Regions from separate parts of the Brevibacterium sp. FAM 27836 genome, predicted to be linked through region 1. Evidence: riboswitches for the same ligand, from Rfam matches in the RefSeq annotation. Region 1 holds a riboswitch; each other region holds the start of a gene.
The links. A riboswitch is a leader RNA that binds a small molecule or an ion and turns the genes downstream of it on or off. The one in region 1 is predicted to bind thiamine pyrophosphate.
Positions count from the first base shown of each region.

Region 2: linked by a shared signal. The riboswitch ahead of thiC (phosphomethylpyrimidine synthase ThiC) and the one ahead of thiD (bifunctional hydroxymethylpyrimidine kinase/phosphomethylpyrimidine kinase) in region 1 are both predicted to bind thiamine pyrophosphate.
Region 3: linked by a shared signal. The riboswitch ahead of thiM (hydroxyethylthiazole kinase) and the one ahead of thiD (bifunctional hydroxymethylpyrimidine kinase/phosphomethylpyrimidine kinase) in region 1 are both predicted to bind thiamine pyrophosphate.

Region 1 covers NZ_CP195711.1:3,050,483-3,057,195, reverse strand. Annotated here, with positions in the region: gene ACSE4D_RS13675 (HamA C-terminal domain-containing protein) at 1-372, opposite strand, end outside; gene mobF (MobF family relaxase) at 535-4,092, opposite strand; TPP riboswitch at 4,279-4,370, shown strand; gene thiD (bifunctional hydroxymethylpyrimidine kinase/phosphomethylpyrimidine kinase) at 4,447-5,271, shown strand; gene ACSE4D_RS13660 (TenA family protein) at 5,268-5,930, shown strand; gene tenA (thiaminase II) at 5,927-6,586, shown strand; gene ACSE4D_RS13650 (ABC transporter ATP-binding protein) at 6,587-6,713, opposite strand, start outside.
Region 2 covers NZ_CP195711.1:1,317,097-1,323,809, reverse strand. Annotated here, with positions in the region: gene ACSE4D_RS06060 (thioredoxin domain-containing protein) at 1-1,354, shown strand, start outside; gene ACSE4D_RS06055 (ABC-ATPase domain-containing protein) at 1,462-3,174, opposite strand; gene ACSE4D_RS06050 (amidohydrolase family protein) at 3,206-3,997, opposite strand; gene thiC (phosphomethylpyrimidine synthase ThiC) at 4,007-5,833, opposite strand; TPP riboswitch at 5,829-5,937, opposite strand; gene ACSE4D_RS06040 (M18 family aminopeptidase) at 6,066-6,713, opposite strand, start outside.
Region 3 covers NZ_CP195711.1:2,908,852-2,915,564, forward strand. Annotated here, with positions in the region: gene ACSE4D_RS13015 (ATP-binding cassette domain-containing protein) at 1-763, shown strand, start outside; gene ACSE4D_RS13020 (sugar ABC transporter permease) at 760-1,971, shown strand; gene ACSE4D_RS13025 (SRPBCC family protein) at 2,007-2,513, opposite strand; gene ACSE4D_RS13030 (winged helix-turn-helix transcriptional regulator) at 2,626-3,090, shown strand; TPP riboswitch at 3,178-3,310, shown strand; gene thiM (hydroxyethylthiazole kinase) at 3,298-4,212, shown strand; gene thiE (thiamine phosphate synthase) at 4,209-4,988, shown strand; gene thiD (bifunctional hydroxymethylpyrimidine kinase/phosphomethylpyrimidine kinase) at 4,985-5,899, shown strand; gene ACSE4D_RS13050 (TenA family protein) at 5,983-6,713, shown strand, end outside.

The sequences.
Region 1 (6,713 bases):
TTTGACAGTGTCGTTGGCAGCGTCTTTGAAGTAGATCCGGGATATAAGTCGCGAACTTCCATAGAACTTGCGCAGAATCATGTGAAGGAGGAGTTCACCAATTTCTCCTCTTCTCTCAAAGTCGATGGTGGCGTAAACACGACTGAGAGCCTTCCCGAGCAGTGCTGTGCCAGTAGCGTGGTTGTACCCTTCCAGTTCTTGCGTAGGAAGAATCCAATCGGCTGCCCAATTGATCAGGTCGACGCTGAGGTCATCGGAGCGCCATGTTCCATCTTCGAAACCGGCGCAAAACGTTGCAGATGGTAAGAGACTGTCGGTGTGATCTACGACGAGTTCAAGGATCGTCTCAGGAACTGGGAGCTTCGTAGCCATTGCCGACAGTTACCTCCGTGGATAGCTGAAGACGCTCAACGGAGGTGCCCATGAGGTCGAAGTTGCTGTCATAGCTACGCGTGCCGCAGCCATGCGGTTGAGTCACATCCTATCCTCTTCGGCTGTAGCCAAGAGGTCCTCTGGCGTGAGTGTCACCAGATGTCACAGGGATCGTTCTTGCCTCCTGACGCTGACAGAACGTTGGGCGACAGAGTCTCCGGTCTGAGGAGTATCCGCAGCTACCCGACGTATGGCTGCCGCTGCGCGGGCGCGGTCAATCTTCTGCGCCGCGCTCTGGGGTGCCGGGCCGAGTGGGGTGTCGTCGCTGATTTGGTAGCGGTCGCGGTAGGCCGCGATGGTCCGGGCGTCACGTCGCCAGCGTGCCTGTTCGCGGTCACCGGACGGCGGGTCACCGAGCGGCTGGGTCCACGGTTCGCCGGTCTGGCGGGCGGTGTCGAGGATCGCGTCGGCGCGGGTCTCGATCAGCTCTCGTCGCTCGGTCAAGGCCTGGAGCATGTCTGCCGCGATCGGGCCCTGCACGTGCGGGATGAGGCCGGCGATCAGCCGCGGGGTCTTCCTCGTGCGCCCCGACCCGGCCGGCTGGGCGGTGGCGCGTGCGAGACGGTAGTGCATGACCTTGGCGATGTCCTCGGCGTCATCGAAGCCGCGAGCAGCCACCAGGCGCGGGAAGAGTGTATCGACGTCGTGGTGGTTGGCCTCGGCGCGGCGCAGCTCGGCAGTCAGCGCTCCGAACGCGACCGAGCCCAGCGTGGCGTCGGCCTGCTCTTCGGTCAGGCCTGAGTCGCGGATGAGGGCGGCCCAGCGGTCGTGTTGGGCGGCTGCGGCGATGGTTTCGTACTCGGCGGCGAGCTGAGCGATCGAGCCCCACTGGTCCTGCTCGGCGGTGATCGTCTCGTGCGCGGAGAGCTCGGCTCCCGAGTGCTGCAGCACTCCGTAGAGGACCGAGCGGCCGGTGGCTTCCTCGTTGTCCGAGGGGTGCGGTGCGGCGTGGTCGTCGGGGCGGTCGAGGACGACGTAGGCGTGGTTGGACTCGCGGCCGCGGGTCATCGCGACGTAGACGTTCTCACGGGTCGAGGACGGCTCGACCAGCACATGTGCGGCATCGACCGTGATGCCCTGCGCCCTATGCGCAGTGACGGCGTATCCCAGATCCACGTGCTCGGCCACGTAGTCGGCCGGCAGCACGATCGACCCGAACCTTCGGCCGGGCTTGCGGATCGTGATCGACCCATCATCGCGCACGTCAGTGACCTGCCACCGTTCGCCGTTGCGCACCCACCCCCGGCCTGTGCCGGTGCGCAGGCGCCGGTCGTTGCGGCGGGTGATGATCGTGTCCCCGACCCCTGCGGACGTGCGCTCGGCCAGCGCGACCTCTCTGGTGGGGCGGATCGTGCCGTCCAGGATCAGGTCGGCACGGGCCCTCGCGTTCAGCGCGGTCACGTCATCGCGGGTCTCGGCGATCAGCACCGACGCCCGTCCGGCGTCGCGGTCGGCACGCCAGGCGGTGTAGGCGGCGTCGATCATGTCCTCGGCGTCACCATCGCTGATGCGGCCGTGACCTGCGTAGGTGTCGATCACGCGGGTGCGGCCGTGGCGCAGATCGAGGGAGGCGGTCTTCTCCCATTCGTGGACGAAGCGGTGCACGTCCACGAGCTCGGGAGCGTCGTCGCGGTCGGCCACGAGCATCCCGAAACTCCCGCCCGCATCGACCGACTGGAGCTGCCCGTAGTCGCCGACCAGCAGCACCTTCGCACCCGCGCCGGCCGCCAGGGCGGTGATGCGATCCAGCGACAGGGTGCCGGCAAGGGAAGCCTCGTCGATGATGACGAGCTGACCTTCCTCGAACGTGGTGCCCTGGGTCAGATGGTTCTGCCACCATTTCGCCGTGTTCTCGGTCGCGATCCCGAGATCCTCACCGAGAACTTGCGCGGCCACCGCCGACGGCGCAAGCCCGACCACCGAGCCCTTCCCGTGCTGCTTCTCCCATGCCTGGCGCAGCGCTGCCATGGCGGTGGTCTTCCCGGCACCGGCCGGGCCGACCAACACGTCGAGAACCCGGCCGGAGACTGCGATCTGGGTGAGCGCTGCCGCTTGGTCGTCGCCGAGCAGGTGCCCTTCCCGGTCGGGCTTCGCGGTGATCTTCTCGACCGTCTCGACCTCGACCATCGGGCCGGTCAGGGTGCGGGAGCGTTCCAGGAGACGGTCTTCGGCCTTCAGCAGCACCGTGGAGGAGAACACGGTCGAGTGGCGGCGCCGGAACACGCTGGTGCCGTCTGGGCGGCGGAAAGCGGCCGGGCTGGTAGCGAGCTCGGGCGGCGTCAGCCGCAGTGAGGCCTGCTCGGCGGCATCGGCGATCATCCCCACGGTGGCCTCCCGGTCGCTCGCGGTCGCGAACCGCCATTCTATCGACTGTCGGCTTGCCTCGGCGTGGAGGTTCCATCGCCGCCAGGTCGAGCGCTTCTCGCCCACAACCTCGACCACCGAGGCGCCGAGCTTGGCGATCACCTCTAACGGCACATCATCAGTCCGCAACGGCCGCACCTGCTGCGCCGTGGCGAGGAGACCACCGGCCCAGCCGGTCGCGTCCTCACCCAGTAGACGGCCGGCCCGCTCGCGCCAGCCGCTCGTCAGGTCGGCCAGGGAGTGGACCTGCTTCTCGGGGCGGGTGGCGAGGGTGGCCTGGGCGCGCAGGCGCACGATCGTCCGCGCCGAGGGCCGGCGACCGTGCTCGGCGGTGTAGGCGGCGATGAGCCGGTCGGCCTCGGCATCGATATCGCGGGCGCGGGAGGAGAACTCCTCGATCAGCTCCTCGCTGACCCCGGTGATCTCCCACGCCGGGTTACGGTCCCGGCCCCGATCCCGCGCCTCCCACTCCACGCCGAGCGTGCCGGTGAGGCGGTCGGCCAGAACCGCGTTGTAATGCTCCGAGAGCGCGACCACCGCCGCATGCATGGGCCGCCCGTCCAGCGACCGCCAGCGTCCGTCCAACGCGGTCTGGACCTTGTTGGAGATCACGACGTGGGTGTGCAGCTGCGGGTCCCCGGAGCGGCTGTCGTAGTGATCGAAGGCCGTGGCGATCAGGCCGGTCACGTCGACCTGGGCGACCGCGCCATCGGCGGCGGTGTAGCCGGTGCGGGTCGCGGCGACCTCGCGCTCCATGAAGTCCACGACCTCGGCGACCGCGTCGTGATGCGCCTGAGCGATCAGGGCCTGCGTGCCGGCGTCGGCCACGCCCCACAGCACCGAAACGGACTTCGGCACCGAAAACGTGTAGTCGAAGCCCGCAACCGAACGGCGGTTGCCCCGCTCGATCTCCTCGGCCTCGATCTGGCTGATCTGCTCGGCACGCTCACCCATCCCCAGGCCAGGGTCGAGGTCCGCGACGCGCTGCTCGATCCGTTCCGCGACCGAGACGTACCGTGGGAAGGCCCGCCCGAGCGGGTCGCCGCTGACGGGGTCGCGGCCCATGCCGATCAGCAACTGCAACTGCGACTCTGAGACCTCATCGCCGTGAACGATCTGCCCGTCGCCGAGGCCGTGCAGAGCCGACCCCATCCAAGTGCCCGGTGGTGTTCCCTCCTCCGTGTAGTACCTGGTCAGCGGGGTCGAGAGGGAGCGATCGCCGTCGGCGGCAGCGATCGTGCGAAGCAGGTACTTGTACCCGTCACCCGCACTCATCACCCGCATCGAGACCGTCATGCAGATCAGGTGAACCGCGCAGTCACCATGCAGAACGGTGACAATGTCCGAGCGGCGTGCGTTACTCTGCGTAGCACCTCGTCAACGTAACGGTATTGACAGCCGTCGGTCACGGCGTTCGCACGTCTGAGCGGAGTAGTTCCGCGCCGCGTTCGCCCCTCGACGATGATTTTTGGCTATGGTGGATGTGTAGACACGGGGTGCCCGACGCGGGCTGAGATCACACCCGGGAACCTGATCGAGTTCGGACTCGCGGAGGGATGTCGATGAACGACGTTATGCAGGCACACTTGCGGGTGCTGGCGCGCACTCCCGTTTCCAGGCTCGACACGAGCGAGAGATGGAGACGGGACTTTGATTCCGAACGTATTGACCATCGCGGGCACTGACCCCACCGGGGGCGCGGGGATCCAAGCCGATCTGAAGGCTTTCTCCGCGCAGGGCGCTTACGGGATGAGCGTGATCACGGCCGTCGTTGCTCAGAATACACAGGGTGTGCAGGGCTTCGTCGCTCTGGAGCCGGGATTCGTTGCGGATCAGATCGCCGCGGTGTTCGAGGACGTGCGCGTAGACGCAGTGAAGATCGGGATGGTCGCCAACGCCGCTATCGCCGAGGCGATCGCCGAGAGTCTGGACCGCTACACGAAGTGCCCGGTGGTGCTCGACCCAGTGATGGTCGCCAAGAGCGGAGATCATCTCCTCGAGCAGGACGCCGTCGACACGATCCGCGAGCGACTGGTGCCGCGATCCACCGTGATCACCCCGAACCTCCCCGAGGCCTCGGTCCTGCTCGGACGCGACACCGAGATCGGCGACCTCGCAGGGATGCGGGCGGCGCTGGATGAGCTGCGTGGCCTCGGAGCCGGCTGGGTGCTGCTGAAGGGCGGTCACCTCGGCAGCGGCGAGAGCATCGACATCCTCACCGGTGCCGAGACCATCGAGCTGACCGCACCGCGCATCGACACCGTGAACAATCACGGCACCGGCTGCACCCTGTCGGCCGCGCTCGCCGCCCTCCTCCCGGGCCAGGCCGTGCCCGTGGCGGTGCAACACGCAAAGGAGTACCTCACCGAGGCGCTTCTCCGCGCCGGAGACCTGGAGGTCGGCTCCGGTCACGGCCCCGTCCACCACTTCCACGCCCTCTGGGGCGACGCACTTGACCGAGGAGGAGAACGATGACCGAGAGATTCACCGACGCGCTGCGCGATCAGAACCGAGACACCTGGGAGCGGGCGGTCTCGCACCGCTTCGTGCGCGAACTGTTCGACGGCAGCATCGACGACGCCGTGATGGCTGGCTACCTCGTGCAGGACTATCGCTTCCTCGACGGCTTCCTGGTACTGCTCGGCTCTGCGGTCGCGAGCGCCGACGCGCTCGAGCCGCGGCTGAGGCTGGCCCGCTTCATCGGCGAAGTCGCGGGCGACGAGAGCACCTACTTCCTGCGCGCCTTCGACGCGCTCGGCGTGACCGAAGAGCAGCGTGAGCTGATCCCCGACACGGAGGCGACCACCGCGTTCACGGCGCTGTTCCGCGAGGCGGCCGAGACCCGCGAGTACGCGGTGATTCTTGCGGTGCTGCTCGTCACTGAATGGCTGTACCTCGACTGGGCCACGAACGCGCCTGAAGCGCTGCCGGAGAGCTTCGTGCATGCCGACTGGATCACGCTCCACGACTACCCCGGGTTCCACGACCTCGTCGCCTTCCTCCGCGCCGAGCTCGACCGGGTCGGCCCCGCGCAGCAGGCGCTTGCCGAGGACTTCTTCGCGCGGGCCGTCGCGATCGAGCTGGAGTTCTTCGACGCCAGCTATACCCACCCGTTGGAAGGAGTAGCCCGATGACCCTCTTCGCAGACCTGAAGACCGCGATCGGCCCCGAGTGGCGGACCTACACCGAGCACGAGTTCGTACAGAAGCTCAGCGAGGGCACCCTGCCGCTGCCCGTGTTCCAGGACTACCTGGTGCAGGATTACCTGTTTCTCGTGCAGTTCGCCCGCGCGAACGCGTTGGCCGCGTACAAGAGTCGCAGCCTCGCCGACATCACAGACGCGAGCGGAGCGCTGCGCGCGATCCTGCACGAGACCGAGCTGCACTGTCGCCTCACCGCGAGGTGGGGCATCCCGGAAGACGAGCTCGATGCGGCGCCTGAGAAGCAGGCGACGGTCGCCTACACCCGCTACGTGCTGGACACCGGCATGTCGGGCGACCTGCTGGACCTGCACGTCGCACTCTCCCCTTGCACGATCGGTTACGGCGAGATCGGCGTCGCTCTCGATCCGGCGCGCCGGGCCCGCGAGGGTCACCCGTACGCGGAGTGGATCGCCGAGTACGCCGGTCCCGAGTTCCAGGGAGCCGCAACGGCTGCGATCCAACGCCTTGACGCGTTGACCGGCGGCGAGGTCACCGAACAGCGGTTCGAGGCGCTTGTGCAGGTGTTCCGCGCCGCCACCCGGCTGGAGGCCGATTTCTGGCAGCAGGCACTCGACTCCGCCGCCTGATCAGCTGCTCAGGGCTTCGAGCAGTGTGCGTTCGAGCCGCGCGAACTCGGGGTGAGCGATGGTCTCGATGCCACGCGGCCTGGGAAGTGCGACATCGATCACCATGCGCACGGAGGCTGGGCGTGGG
Region 2 (6,713 bases), 1.7 Mb from region 1:
GATCGCTGACACCGCGAACTTCCTGGTGAGCGACTTGACGACCGAAGGCGGCTGCATCGCGGCCCTCGACGCGGACTCGCTCAGCGAAGCAGGGGTGTCCGAGGAGGGCGCCGCCTACGTGTTCACCCCCGAGGAGTTCGCACAGGCCGGGCAGGCGGGTCTGCTCGGGCTCGTCGACTCGCCGGCCGGCGCGGAACTGTCCGGGCAGGTCGTCGCGGCCGTGCGCATCATCGACTGGCTCGGAATGGAGGACGTGCCCTTCGACGCCGATCATCCCGCGCCCTGGGACATCGAAGCGACACGACGCCAACGCGAAGTGCTCGCCGAGCTGCGGGCACGGCGTTCGCAGCCGGCCCGGGACGAGAAGATCATCACCGAATGGAATGCGCTGGCCGTCACCGCCCTCGCCGAGGCGGCGCTGTACACGGGTGCGGGTGCTGAGGATGCCGGTGGTGCGGATTCGGACGGTGCGGGCGCGGACGGTGCAGGGTCGGATGCTGCGGATCCGAGAGAGTGGGGCAGGACCGCACTGCGGTTCTGGGAAGCGATGCACGAACGGTTCGAGCGGACGGGGGCGTCCGATTCAGTGGACGCAGCCGGCTCGGCCGGGTTCGATGTGCGGCGCAGCTTCACCGACGGAGAGCCGGGCCCAGGACGGGGCGGGCTTGCCGATCGGGCGCAATTCATCACCGCTGGGATCACGGTCCGGCAATTGCCGGGCGGGGCCGCCTCGGTGCCGGTGAATGTCCTGGTCACAGCGAGTGCGCAGATGCTCGATGACTTCACCGCCGACAGTGAGGACGGGATCCTCGAGGTCGTCGATTCGCTCGGTGACGGAATCATCGACGTGAAGTCGGCGGACCCGGTGGACAACACCGTCCCCTCGGGTCGGTCGGCAGCTGCCGAGGTCGTGCTGCTGCTCGCCGAACTCGGCGTCGACGCGGTGGTGGGTGCAGATGCGTCCGCCGCGGCTGCGGGCGATGCGGGATCCGATGGCTCGGAGGCGACGAGCGGGAGTGCCCTGTTGGAGACGGGGAGGCTGCTCGAGCTGCGGGACCGACTCCTCGGCGTCTATCGGGCGCTGGCCGGTCAGGCTCCGCGCGGCTGCGGGCACGCACTCTGGCAGGCCGAACGGGCCCTCGGATCCGTGCGGGTCGCGACCACGGACGCCAGTCTGCGGGCAGCCGCGGCCCGGCACCCATCCCTCACCCTGCTCGCGGACTCGACCGGAGTGCCGGGACCGGACGGCGGCGAGGTCGCCGTCCCCGCGGGGACAGCGATCGTCTGCCGGGGTACGTCGTGCTCCCTGCCGGTTGGGACTGCTGCCGAACTCTCGGCACTGGTGGCCGGGTAACCGAGCCGGACGGGTAGCCGAGTTCAGCGGAAAGCCGAGCTCGACGGATTGCTGAGCCGGACGGATTGCTGAGTTCAGCGGAAAGCCGCGCGTCGCCTCGGGGACGGTCAGCTTTCCAGGCGGAGCTCGCGGTAGCGGTTGAGGGCGGCGGCGATCTCCTGCGCGCGGGGCCGGGTCAGATGGCCCGGGTGGTCGCGGTGGCCGGTGACTGCGTCGATGCCTTGGGCGTCGAGCATGCTCTCGAGCTCGGTGAGGGCTGTGGTCAGCGAGGTGCGTCCGTCGAAGACCTCAGCGAGGTGCTCGAGCGACTCGGCGACCCCGGCGGTCTGCTGGGCGTCGACGAGCTGAGCGACGGCGATGAGGTCGATGAAGCTGCGGCCGAACTGGATTCGATCGGAGCCCTTCGCACGGGCCGACTTCGTCTTCGACGATGGGCGCAGGGCCCGGGCCGTCGGTACGCGCGGTGACGTGACGAAACCGGGGTCGGACGCGTCCGAATCCGTGGCGAGGCCGTGGGCGGTGACACCGACGAGACGGTGCGCTTCTTCGGTGACCTCGCGGGGGACATAGGCATCGAGAGCGATGACGTGATCGGCGACCTCGAAGAACGCACTCGACCCGCCGGCGACGAGCACCGTGGAGACGCCCTGCCTGGTCAGCAGGGGGCGGACGCGGTCGACGAACGGGGTGATCGGCTCCCGCTCGGCAGGAATGAGGTTCCGCATGCGCTCGTCGCGGATCATGAAGTTCGTCGCCGAGGTGTCCTCGTCGATGAGCAGGGTCTGCGCCCCGGCTTCGACCGCTTCGACGAGGTTGGCCGCCTGTGAGGTCGACCCGCTCGCGTTCGTCGTCGAGAACGATCTCGTGTCAGTCCCCGACGGTAGGTTGTTGATGAACGCCGAGATGTCGTCGCCGGTCACGGCCCGACCGTCCTCGGCTCGGATGGAGGTGGCAGAAGGGTCGCTGATGACCCACTCGCGTCCGTCGCCCGCGATATGCGGGTAGACACCGCGTTCGAGAGCGCGCAGAATCGTCGACTTGCCGTGGTACCCGCCGCCGACGATGACGGTGACACCACGGGGAATGCCCATACCGGTGAGGCTGCGCCCGCTCGACAGATCGACCGTGTGCTCGAGTTCCGGAGGGGAGGTGAAGGAGACTGCAGTCTCGACATCCATCGGCCGGTCCGAATCCCCGGAGACACGCGGCAGGACCGCACCATTGCCGATGAATCCGACCAGCTCGACCTCGCCGAGGTGATCGCGCAGTTCCAACTGATCCCTGTGCAGCTGGACGTGCGCCTCCAGGGCGTGGGCGGACGGGGAGCCGGAAGCCGGCCAGCGGTCGAAGAGGAACAGTGCTTCGGCGAGCTTCGGAAGGTCGCGGGTGAGGATGTCGGCGGCCTGATGGCCGAGGATGCGCCGACCGCGGGCCGGCAGATTGACCAGCAGTCGTGCCTCGAAGCCGGCATCGTCGATGAGGATGTTCGTCCTCTCGAGGATCTCCTGGCCCGGCTGACCGAGGATGAGGGCGCGCTGTTTGAGGTCTGCGAGGATCATGTTGCCGGCCCGCAGAAGATAGTCGGCCGCAGCGATCCGGTCGGCACGATCGGTGGTCAGTTCCGGCGGGAGCTTGGCATCGGCCCGGTCGACTCGGACGCGGACCTTCGACGGTGACGCGAAGGGATCGGCCTGGACGCGGTCGATGAAAAGCGTCACCGGTCCGAAGCTGTAACGGCCGCGGATCTGCTTGAGATTGCCGTAGCTGCGACCGTCGAGGCTGTGCAGAGTGGATGCGAGATTCGACTGACGTGAACTCATTGGACACATGCTACTGGTCGGAGATGACTGCTTACTCGCCCCCTTCGGGTCCGATGCCGTAGAACTGCGCCGCATTGGACCAGAACACGGCATCGGCCTCGGAAGCGGTGAGGACTTCGCAGATGAGCGCGAAGTCGGCATCGGCGAAGGGTCTGCGGGCACGGGTCGACGGCAGGTCCGTGCCCACCATCAGTGCGCCCGGGTCCGTGTCGACGATGCGGCGGACAACCTCGGCGGGATCGAGCTCCACCCGCCCGAAACCGGTGGCCTTGACCTTCACCCCGGCCTCGACGAGGCGCAGCAGAGTGGGCAGACCCTCGGCGTGCATGCCGAGGTGGTCGATGCTCACAGCCGGCAGGGAGGCGATGCGGGAGGCGAGCTCGGCATCGATGGTGCGTGCGTCGATGTAGAGCTCCGCATGCCAGCCGACGAGGTCGAAGACCCGGCGGGCGAAGGTGTCGAGAGCCTCGAGAGCGGTGGAACCGCCACGGGCGATGTTGAAGCGCAGCGCCCTGACGCCGGCGACGTCGAGGGCACGGATCTGATCGTCGCTGGTCTCAGCCGGCAGCTGGGTGACGCCGACATGGTTCGGGCCGAGTTCGCGCAGCGCGGCGAGGAGATACCCCTGATCGAAGCCCTGGAACGAACCGGAGACCACAGCACCGCCGGCGACCTCGACTCCGACCTCCGCCAGGCTCTGCAGGCGGGATCGGTAGTCGGCGACCGTGAACGGGTCCGGCAGATAGCCGTTGTTCTCGATCAGCGGATGATCCGGGTCGATGATATGCAGGTGCGCGTCGAAAGCACGCTGAAGCTCTCCCATGGAACCAACCTACCGAACCCGCGCCCGGGGGCCGACAGTCGGCTCGGGAAGATACACCGTGCCGCCCGCAGCGAGGAACTCGCGGCTCTTCTCCCGCATGCCTGCCAGCGCGGCCTGCGCCTCGGCACTGCCGTAGGTGTCACGGATGTCCTGGGAGATGCGCATCGAGCAGAACTTCGGCCCGCACATCGAACAGAAGTGGGCGGTCTTCGCCGGTTCCGCCGGCAGCGTCTCGTCGTGGAACGCCTCGGCGGTCTCCGGATCGAGGCCGAGGGCGAACTGATCGCGCCACCGGAACTCGAACCGTGCCTTCGACAGTGCATCGTCTCTGGCAGTCGCGCCTGGGTGGCCCTTCGCAACATCGGCGGCGTGAGCGGCGATCTTGTAGGTGATGACCCCGGTCTTGACGTCGTCGCGGTCGGGCAGGCCGAGGTGCTCCTTCGGGGTGACGTAGCAGAGCATCGCCGTGCCGTAGCGGGCGATTTCGGTCGCCCCGATCGCCGAAGTGATGTGATCGTAGCCGGGTGCGATGTCAGTCACGAGCGGACCCAAGGTGTAGAAGGGGGCGCCGTGGCAGAGCTTCTGCTGGCGTTCGACGTTCTCGCGCACCAGGTGGAGCGGAATGTGCCCAGGGCCTTCGACCATGACCTGGACGTCGTGGGCCCACGCGCGTTCGGTGAGTTCGGCGAGGGTGTCGAGCTCGGCGAACTGGGCGGCGTCGTTGGCATCGGCGATCGAGCCCGGCCGCAGCCCGTCGCCGAGTGAGAACGCGACGTCGTAGCGGGCGAAGATCTCGCAGAGTTCGTCGAAGTGGGTGTAGAGGAAGTTCTCCTCATGGTGGGCTAAGCACCAGCCAGCCATGATGGAGCCTCCGCGGGAGACCATCCCGGTGACCCTGTTGGCCGTGAGCGGCACGTAGCGCAGCAGCACGCCGGCATGGACGGTCATGTAGTCCACGCCCTGCTCGCACTGCTCAATGACGGTGTCCCGATAGATCTCCCAGGTCAGAGCGTTCGCCTCGCCGTCGACCTTCTCCAGGGCCTGGTAGATCGGGACGGTGCCGATGGGGATGGGGGAGTTGCGGATGATCCACTCTCGGGTGGTGTGGATGTCGTTTCCGGTCGAGAGGTCCATGAGGGTGTCGGCACCCCACTTCGCGGCCCATCGCAGCTTCTGCACCTCCTCGGCGATGGAGCTGGTGACCGCGGAATTGCCGATGTTCGCGTTGATTTTCACAAGGAAGGCCTTGCCGATGATCATCGGTTCGGACTCGGGATGGTTGATGTTGTTCGGGATGATCGCGCGGCCGGCGGCGAGCTCCGAGCGGACGAGCTCGACATCGCACTGCTCGCGCAGGGCGACGAAGCGCATCTCCGGGGTGATGATGCCTTCCCGGGCGTAGTGCATCTGGGTCACGGTCCGGCCGGGCTTGGCCCGGAGTGGGACCGGTTTGCGACCCCTCCACTGCTGTGAGGGCGCTCCGCGGCGCACGGCAGCGCGACCGTCATCGGCGATGCGGTGTCCGCGGGCGGCGTAGGTTTCGGTGTCGAGGCGGCCCTCGATCCAGGGGAACCGCAGTGCCGGCAGTCCTTCCTCGGGGACGCTGCCAGGGCCGACGGTGCGGTAGACGTGGACGGGAGCGTTGGTCCGTCCGTCGGAGTCCTCGAGTTCGATGCGGGTGACGGGAACGCGGATGTCGTGCTCGGCATCCTCGAGCCACGCCGGAGAATGCGTCGGATACTGCTCGATCGTGAAATCGTTCGTGGAGTTCTTCGCATTGGGCACGGTGGCCGAAGCCGTGGCAGGGACAGGTGTTTCAGGGGTGAACGCAGTCATCTGCAGTCCTCGCTTCCTACGCCGGTATCAACCGGATCAGGTTCTACGGTCTCGGACGATCCAGTCCGATCTCAGCCCTTCTGCAGGGCTCCCGTGGGGTCGTGCAATTCGTATCACGTCGACAGCGGTGAGGACAAACCCCGCCGAGGCGGGGGTGCTTCCACGGAGGGTGCCTCCACGGAGGACAACAGCTCCAGCGAAACGACGCTGCCGCATCAGTTCTGCAGGAGCATCAGCCTTGGAGGAACGTCGTCGCGGCTCTGCCGAGGGCGACGACATCGGCGACCGCGACCATTTCGCGGGCCGAATGCATCGAATACAGGGCCGGGCCCACGTCGACGGTCGTCATGCCCAGGCGTGTCGCCGTGAGCGGACCGATTGTCGACCCGCACGGCATCGCATTGTTCGACACGAAGTCTTGGTAGTCGACGCCGGCGGCCGTGCACGCCCGCGACCACACTGCGGTGCCCACAGCATCCGTGGCGTACCGCTGCTGAGCGTTGAGTTTGAGCAGCGGACCGCCGCCGAGGCGGGGACGCACATGCGGATCATGGCGTTCCGGATAGTTCGGGTGAGCGGCATGCCCGGCGTCCGATGACACGCACACCGATGCCGCCAGCGACGCCAGATAGTCGCTGCGCGTCGAGTCCGGCAGCAGAGAGGCGATGATGCGTTCGGTGACATCGGCGAGGAACGGTCCGCACGCACCGGAGCGTGAGTTCGACCCGATCTCCTCGTGGTCGAAGGCGGCGAAGAGCGCAATGCCTTCGACCGAGTCGGCGTCGAGACTCGTCAGTGCAGTGACCCCGGCATGGACGGACAGAAGGTTGTCCAACCTCGGCGAGGCGAAGAACTCCTCACGTGCACCGAAAAGCGCCGG
Region 3 (6,713 bases), 140 kb from region 1:
CACCGTGCTCGAACTGCGCGGAATCAACAAGCGGTTCGGCGCCGTCCAGGCTCTGACCGATATCCATCTCACCGTCGGCCGCGGCGAAGTCGTCGGACTCGTCGGCGACAACGGTGCCGGCAAATCGACCTTGATCAAGGTCATTGCCGGAGTCCACGGTGCTGATGAGGGCGAACTCCTCATCAATGGGGCGGCGCAGAAGTTCTCCTCGCCGAAGGATGCGCAGAAGGCCGGAGTGGCCACCGTGTTCCAGGACCTCTCCCTGTGCGAGAACCTCGACGTCGTGGCCAACCTCTTCCTGGGGCACGAGAAGACCCGCAGCGGAGTCCTCGACGAGGTGTCCATGGAAGCGAAGTCCTGGGAGCTGCTGCGCAGCCTGTCGGCGAAGATCCCGAGCGTGCGCGTACCGATCGCCGCCCTCTCCGGCGGTCAGCGGCAGACGGTCGCGATCGCCCGGTCCCTCCTCGGCGAACCTTCGCTGGTCATGCTCGATGAGCCGACTGCGGCGCTCGGTGTGGCGCAGACCGCCGAGGTGCTCAACCTCATCGAACGGCTCAAGGAACGCGACCTCGGGGTGCTGCTCGTCAGCCACAACATGGCCGATGTGCAGGCGGTGTGCGACCGGGTGCACGTGCTGCGTCTGGGCAAAGACGCTGGCGACTTCCCGGGAGACGAACGCACCGATGTGCTCGTGGCAGCGATCACCGGAGCCAGCGACAACGTTGTGACCAAACGCGCAGCACGAAGGGGTGAGCGTCGATGACCCGCAATTCCTTCATCACCGATGAGCGGATCTCGTCCGAAGGCATCGTCAGCACATTCATCCGCCGCGTCAAAGAGGGCCAGCTCGGGTCATTCCCGGTCATCCTCGCCCTCGTCGTCATCGTCATCGTCTTCCAGACCGCCGACAGCAATTTCATCTCCCCGGCCAACCTCGTCAACCTCTCGACGCAGGTCGCATTCCTCGCGATCCTGGCACTGGGCATCAACCTCATCCTGCTGCTCGGCGAGATCGACCTCTCGCTTGCGCAGCTCGGCGGCCTGGCCGCCTCCCTGCTCGGTGTGCTCGTGGTCAGGCAGGGTGTGCCGCCGGCGATCGCGCTGATCATCATGCTGCTGCTCGGCCTCGTCGTCGGTGCGATCCAGGGATGGTTCTTCGCCGTCGTCGGCATCCCAGCCTTCGTCGTGACCTTGGCCGGCCTGCTCGCCTTCACCGGTCTGACGCTGACGACCCTGGGTACACAGAAGAACCTGTCGATGTCGGACACCTTCGCCTTCGATTTCGCCAGCTACTACTTCCCGGCGGTCTGGGCCTATGTGTTCGGGGCGATCGCGATCATCGGCTTCGGAGCAGGCATCATCTACTCGAAACTGCGCCGTCACCGCGAGGGACTCAATGCACCGAGCTGGACCTCGGTGATCGTGCGCATCGTGCTGCTGACCGCGATCGTGTTCGGGTTCCTCGTCCTCGTCAACCAGGACTTCGGCCTGGCGATGCCGTTCTTCCTCATGATGGTCATCGCCATCGGCATCGATCTCGTGCTGCGCAAGACCCGTTACGGCCGTTCGATCTACGCCGTCGGCGGCAAGGTCGAGGCGGCCCGACGCGCCGGCATCCGAGTGACCTGGGTGCGCATCAGCGTATTCATGGCCGCCGGCGTGCTCGCAGCGCTCTTCGGCTTCGTCAAAACCGGTGTGACGACGAACGCCGGATCGACGCTGGTGAGCACGCAGGACCTGCTCAACGCGATCGCCGCAGCCGTCATCGGCGGCACCTCGCTCTTCGGCGGCCGCGGAACCGCGTGGGCGGCCGTGCTCGGTGCGCTGGTCGTCGGCGCCATCAACAACGGCCTCTACCTCATCGGCTTCAACTCCGATGCGCAGCAGATCATCACCGCGCTCGTCCTGCTCACCGCCGTCGTCATCGACGCACTCAGCCGCCGCGGCCAGAGGTACGTCGGCCGCGGTTAGCCGAGAGCCGTCCGTCCTCGGGTATGGTCCGGCGGTCAGGCGTCGGAGAGCAGACTCGCTTCGACTGCCGGAGTGATCGGGTCTCCCGCGCCCGTGGTGATGAGCCGGTGAAGGCTGTCGTGGGCATTGCGCGTCCACCCCTGTGCGCAGCCCTCATGGCAGGCCAGCATCGGGGTCAGCCCCACATGGGTGAAGGTCAGCTGGGCACCGGAGCCGGCCGGTTCGATGTCGAAGCGCACGGTCGTCCCGGCCCATTCATCGACGTCCTCACCCGCTCCGAAACGATTGTCGAGGATCCTCCAAACGACGCGTTCGCCGGGGACGAGTTCGGTGACCTGCACGCGAGTGGTGTGGATCTGCGGCACCGTATAGACGAATTCGCCGAGGCGGTCGGTCGCGCCGTCGATGCGCTGCGACCACCAGCCCCGCACATTCGTCACGGCGGCGTAGACCTCCTGCGGTGACTGCGGCACCTCATAGGTGAAGGTGAAATCCGACGATGACATTGCGTCGGGCGTAGATGTGGGATGTGCTGTGGTCATGGCGAGGCTCCTTTGCCGTTGTCTGCCGATCGCAACTTGTATCAAACAAGTTGGTGAAGTGATGATCCCACGCCTGATTTCATCATGCAAGTATCAAGGTAGAATCATTCTCATGCTGGGCAGAACGTATGACAACGAAGTGTGTTCCATTGCGCGCTCGCTCGAGATCGTCGGCGAACGGTGGAGCCTGCTGATCATCAGGAATGCGCTGTTCGCGGGAGTCACCCGCTTCGGTGACTTCCAGAAACGGCTCGGAGTGGCGACCAATGTGCTCACGACCAGGCTCGATGGCTTCGTCGAGGCGGGGATCATGTCCCGGGACTCGGGGTCCGGCGGGGTCGAATACCATCTCACCGACAAGGGGCGTGATCTGCGCGGAGTGCTCATCGCGTTCACCGACTGGGGCGATCGTTGGCAAGCCCCTGCCGGGCGGCCGATCATCTACCGGCACGATGACTGCTCGGGTGAGGTGCATAGTTCGATCCGCTGCGATGCCTGTGGTGAGGAACCTGACGCCGTCACCGCCTCGAAGGGTCCGGGCATGCCGGAGGAGAAGTGGTCGCACCGAACTGACTGACACAGGCACCCGATACGAATGGGTGCTGGCAGGTGCCGGGGTGGAGCTGAGGGGTCGCCCGTGTCCGACGGGGCTGATAGAGTCGAAGCCAATGACATGGGGTGCCTCATGACGTTCCGCTCGGGCCGAGAAGTCCACGCGGAGTTCGGCGAGGCTGAGAGAACACCCATCGAACCTGATCTGGGCCATACTAGCGAAGGGATCGTCATGGTTGACTTCGACCTGCGTTCTGCCAATGCGCGACTGCGTGCAAGCAATCCACTCATCCAATGCATCACGAACACCGTCGTGCAGCAATTCAGCGCCAACGTGCTCCTGGCCATCGGTGCCTCCCCGGCGATGCTCGACCACGAAGCCGACGCCGGGCAGTTCGCCGGCATCGCCAGCGGCGTCCTCATCAACTTCGGCACCGCCTCGAACCACCAGCTGCTCGCCGCCGATGCCGCCATCGACGTCGCCAACGCGGCCAGCAAGCCCTGGGTCCTCGATCCGGTGAGCGTCGGGGCCGTCGACTTCCGCACTTCCCGCATCCGTCGTGCCGCCGCCGACCACCCGACCGCCATCCGCGGCAATGCCTCCGAGATCGCCGCGCTGGCCGGAGTCGGCCTCGGCGGACGCGGAGTCGACTCCACCGATGACGTCGATGCGGTCCTTCCCGCCGCCGCGAAGCTGGCCCGAGAAACCGGGGCGATCGTCGCAGTCTCCGGACCCACGGACGCGATCGTCGCCCACATCGACGGCGCCGACCATGTCGCCCGCATCGCCGGCGGCCACGAATACATGCCGCTGGTCATCGGCACCGGCTGCTCGCTCGGAGCCGTCACCGCCGCCTACCTCGCCGCCGCCCGCGGTGGACTCGCCGATCCCGACGCCGACGCCTCGGCGGTGAACGCATCGGAACACACCACGAGCGGTGAGGCCGCCTCGGCGAGGTTCGAAGCCGTCGTCGCCGCCCACGCCCACTTCGCGGTCGCCGGCGAAGACGCCGCCGAGGGAGCCAAAGGACCGGGCAGCTACTCGGTGAACTTCCTCGACGCACTCCACAGCGTCGACGGCGACCGGCTCGCACATGCCAGGGTCAGCCTCGACGCACTCGCCGCGGACGAAGGCGCGCGGGCATGACCGCCGGATCCGCGCACATCACCGACGATCTGTGCAACGCGGCTGACACCGACCGCTTCGTCGGCATCGACACCCGCCTCTACCTCGTCACCGACTCCGCCCAGTGTGAGGCGGCCGGTCGCACCGTTGCCGAGACGGTCCAGGCCGCGGTCTCCGGGGGAGTCGGCATCGTCCAGGTCCGCGACAAAGACATCGATGACGGCGAGTTCTACTCGCTCGCCCGTCAGGTCATCGCCGCCGTCGACACCGCCACCCGCGGCACCGACCGCATCGTGCCCGTCGTCCTCAACGATCGCGTCGAGGTGGCCCGCCGCCTCATCGACGAGGGCGAGACCATCCACATCCACGTCGGCCAGACCGACACCACCGTCACCGAGGTGCGCGCCGCTGTGGGGGAGGCGCCGCTCATCGGTCTCTCGGCCGCCACCAGCGCCGAATTCGCCGCCGCCCGGGCCACCGGCGTCGTCGACCTCGTCGGCATCGGTCCGGTCTATGACACCACGACGAAGGCCGACGCACCCGACGGCATCGGACCCGACCGCCTCGGCGAACTGGTCGCAGAGGCCGGCATCCCCGCCGTGGCGATCGGCGGAATCACCGCCGACCGAGCTCCTGACCTGAGCGGACGCGGGCTGATCGGGATCTGCGTGGTCTCGGCGATCTGCCTGGCCGATGATCCGAAGGCCGCCGCCGAAGACCTGCTGTCTGCATTCGCGGGACGCGATCACGACGGCCGCGCGGACAGCGCAGGCAGCACCGCCGGCGGCCAGGCATGAGCACGCGCCCGCCGATCACCCTGACCATCGCCGGCACCGACCCCAGCGGGGGAGCCGGAGTCCACGCCGACCTCAAGACCTTCACCGCGCGCAAGACCCTGGGCACGAGCGTCATCACCGCCCTCCTCGCCCAGAACACGCACGGGGTGTCTCGGGTCTACCCGATCGACGATGACTTCGTCGCCGACCAGTTCGACTCCGTGCTCGAAGACATGCCCGTCGACGCCGCGAAGTCCGGGATGCTCGGCGGCCGATCCCTCGTCGACCTCGTCGTCGCCCGCGCCGCCGAAGGCCTGCTGGGCTTCTACACCGTCGATCCGGTAATGATCGCGACCTCGGGCCATCGCCTCCTCGAGTCTGACGCCGTCGACGCGGTCCGCACCCACCTGCTGCCCGTGGCCGACCTCATCACTCCCAACCTCCCCGAGGCGGCCCTGCTCCTGTCCGAGGACGAACCCGAAGCGCAGACCCCCGACCAGATGCGTGACCAGGCGCTTCGCCTGCTCGAACGTGGGCCCGGCGCCGTCCTCCTCAAGGGCGGGCACGGCAGCGACGGAGACGTCACCGACATCCTCGCCACCCGGGACGGTTCGGTCCGCGAGTTCACCCACCCCCGCGTGGCTACCGCGAACACGCACGGAACCGGGTGCACCCTCTCGGCCGCAATCACCGCCGAGGTGGCCGTCCTCGGCCGTGAACGCGCAGCATCGGCGAACGGGGGCGCGGGAGCGGCCGTGACCGGCACCCCCGAGATCGGGTCCGAGCTCCTCGGCGATGCTGTCAGCAATGCCCTGGATTTCCTCGCCCGGGCTCTCAGCTCGGCCGCGGGCTGGCAGGTCAGCCTCGACTCGGATGGGGCACACGGACCCGTCGACCATCAGGTCGACATCGTCCGCGGGCAGCCTTCCTGACCGACCGCTCACCGCACGGTCGGGCACCCCATCTGACCAACACGAATCACAACCGCACGTCACACGAGTACATAGGAGTTCCCATGACCGTCGATTTCTCTGCCGGACCCCAGACCGCTCAGCTCTGGGACCGTGTCCGCCCCATCATCGAACAGATCGAAGACCTGCCGTTCCTCGCCCAGCTCGCCGACGGCAGCCTCGACGTCACGGCGTTCACGAACTACATCATCCAGGACGGCATCTACCTCAACGGCTACGCGAAGGCGATGTCCTTCCTCGCCGCAAAGACCGTCGACCGCGACGAGTCACGCTTCTGGGCCGGCTCGGCAGCCGAGGCGATCACGGTCGAGGAAGGCATGCACGAAGAGCTGCTCGCCGATTCGCGACTGGCGGCCGCACATGCTGAACTCACCGGCGGCAGCGCGGGCGCCAAGGCCTCACCGACGGCGCTCGGCTACGTCTCGTTCCTCATCGCCACGGCCGCCAGCCGCTCCTACGGCGAAGGCGTCGCCGGAGTGCTGCCGTGCTTCTGGGTATACGCCCACATGGGCAAGGTGCTCGTCGAGCAGGCCGGTCAGATGGCCGATGACCACCCGTACCGGACCTGGGTGCAGACCTATGACTCACCGGAGTTCGACGAATCGACCCGTCATGCCGTGGTCATCCTCGAACAGGAACTCGCGAAGGCCCCGGACGAGGAGGCGGCACGGATGCGGGCGGCGTTCGAACAGGCATGTGTCTACGAACTGCACTTCTGGGCCTCGGCACACGCGATGCAGAACTGGGACGCCTCCGTCTTCCTGCCGCAGGGCGG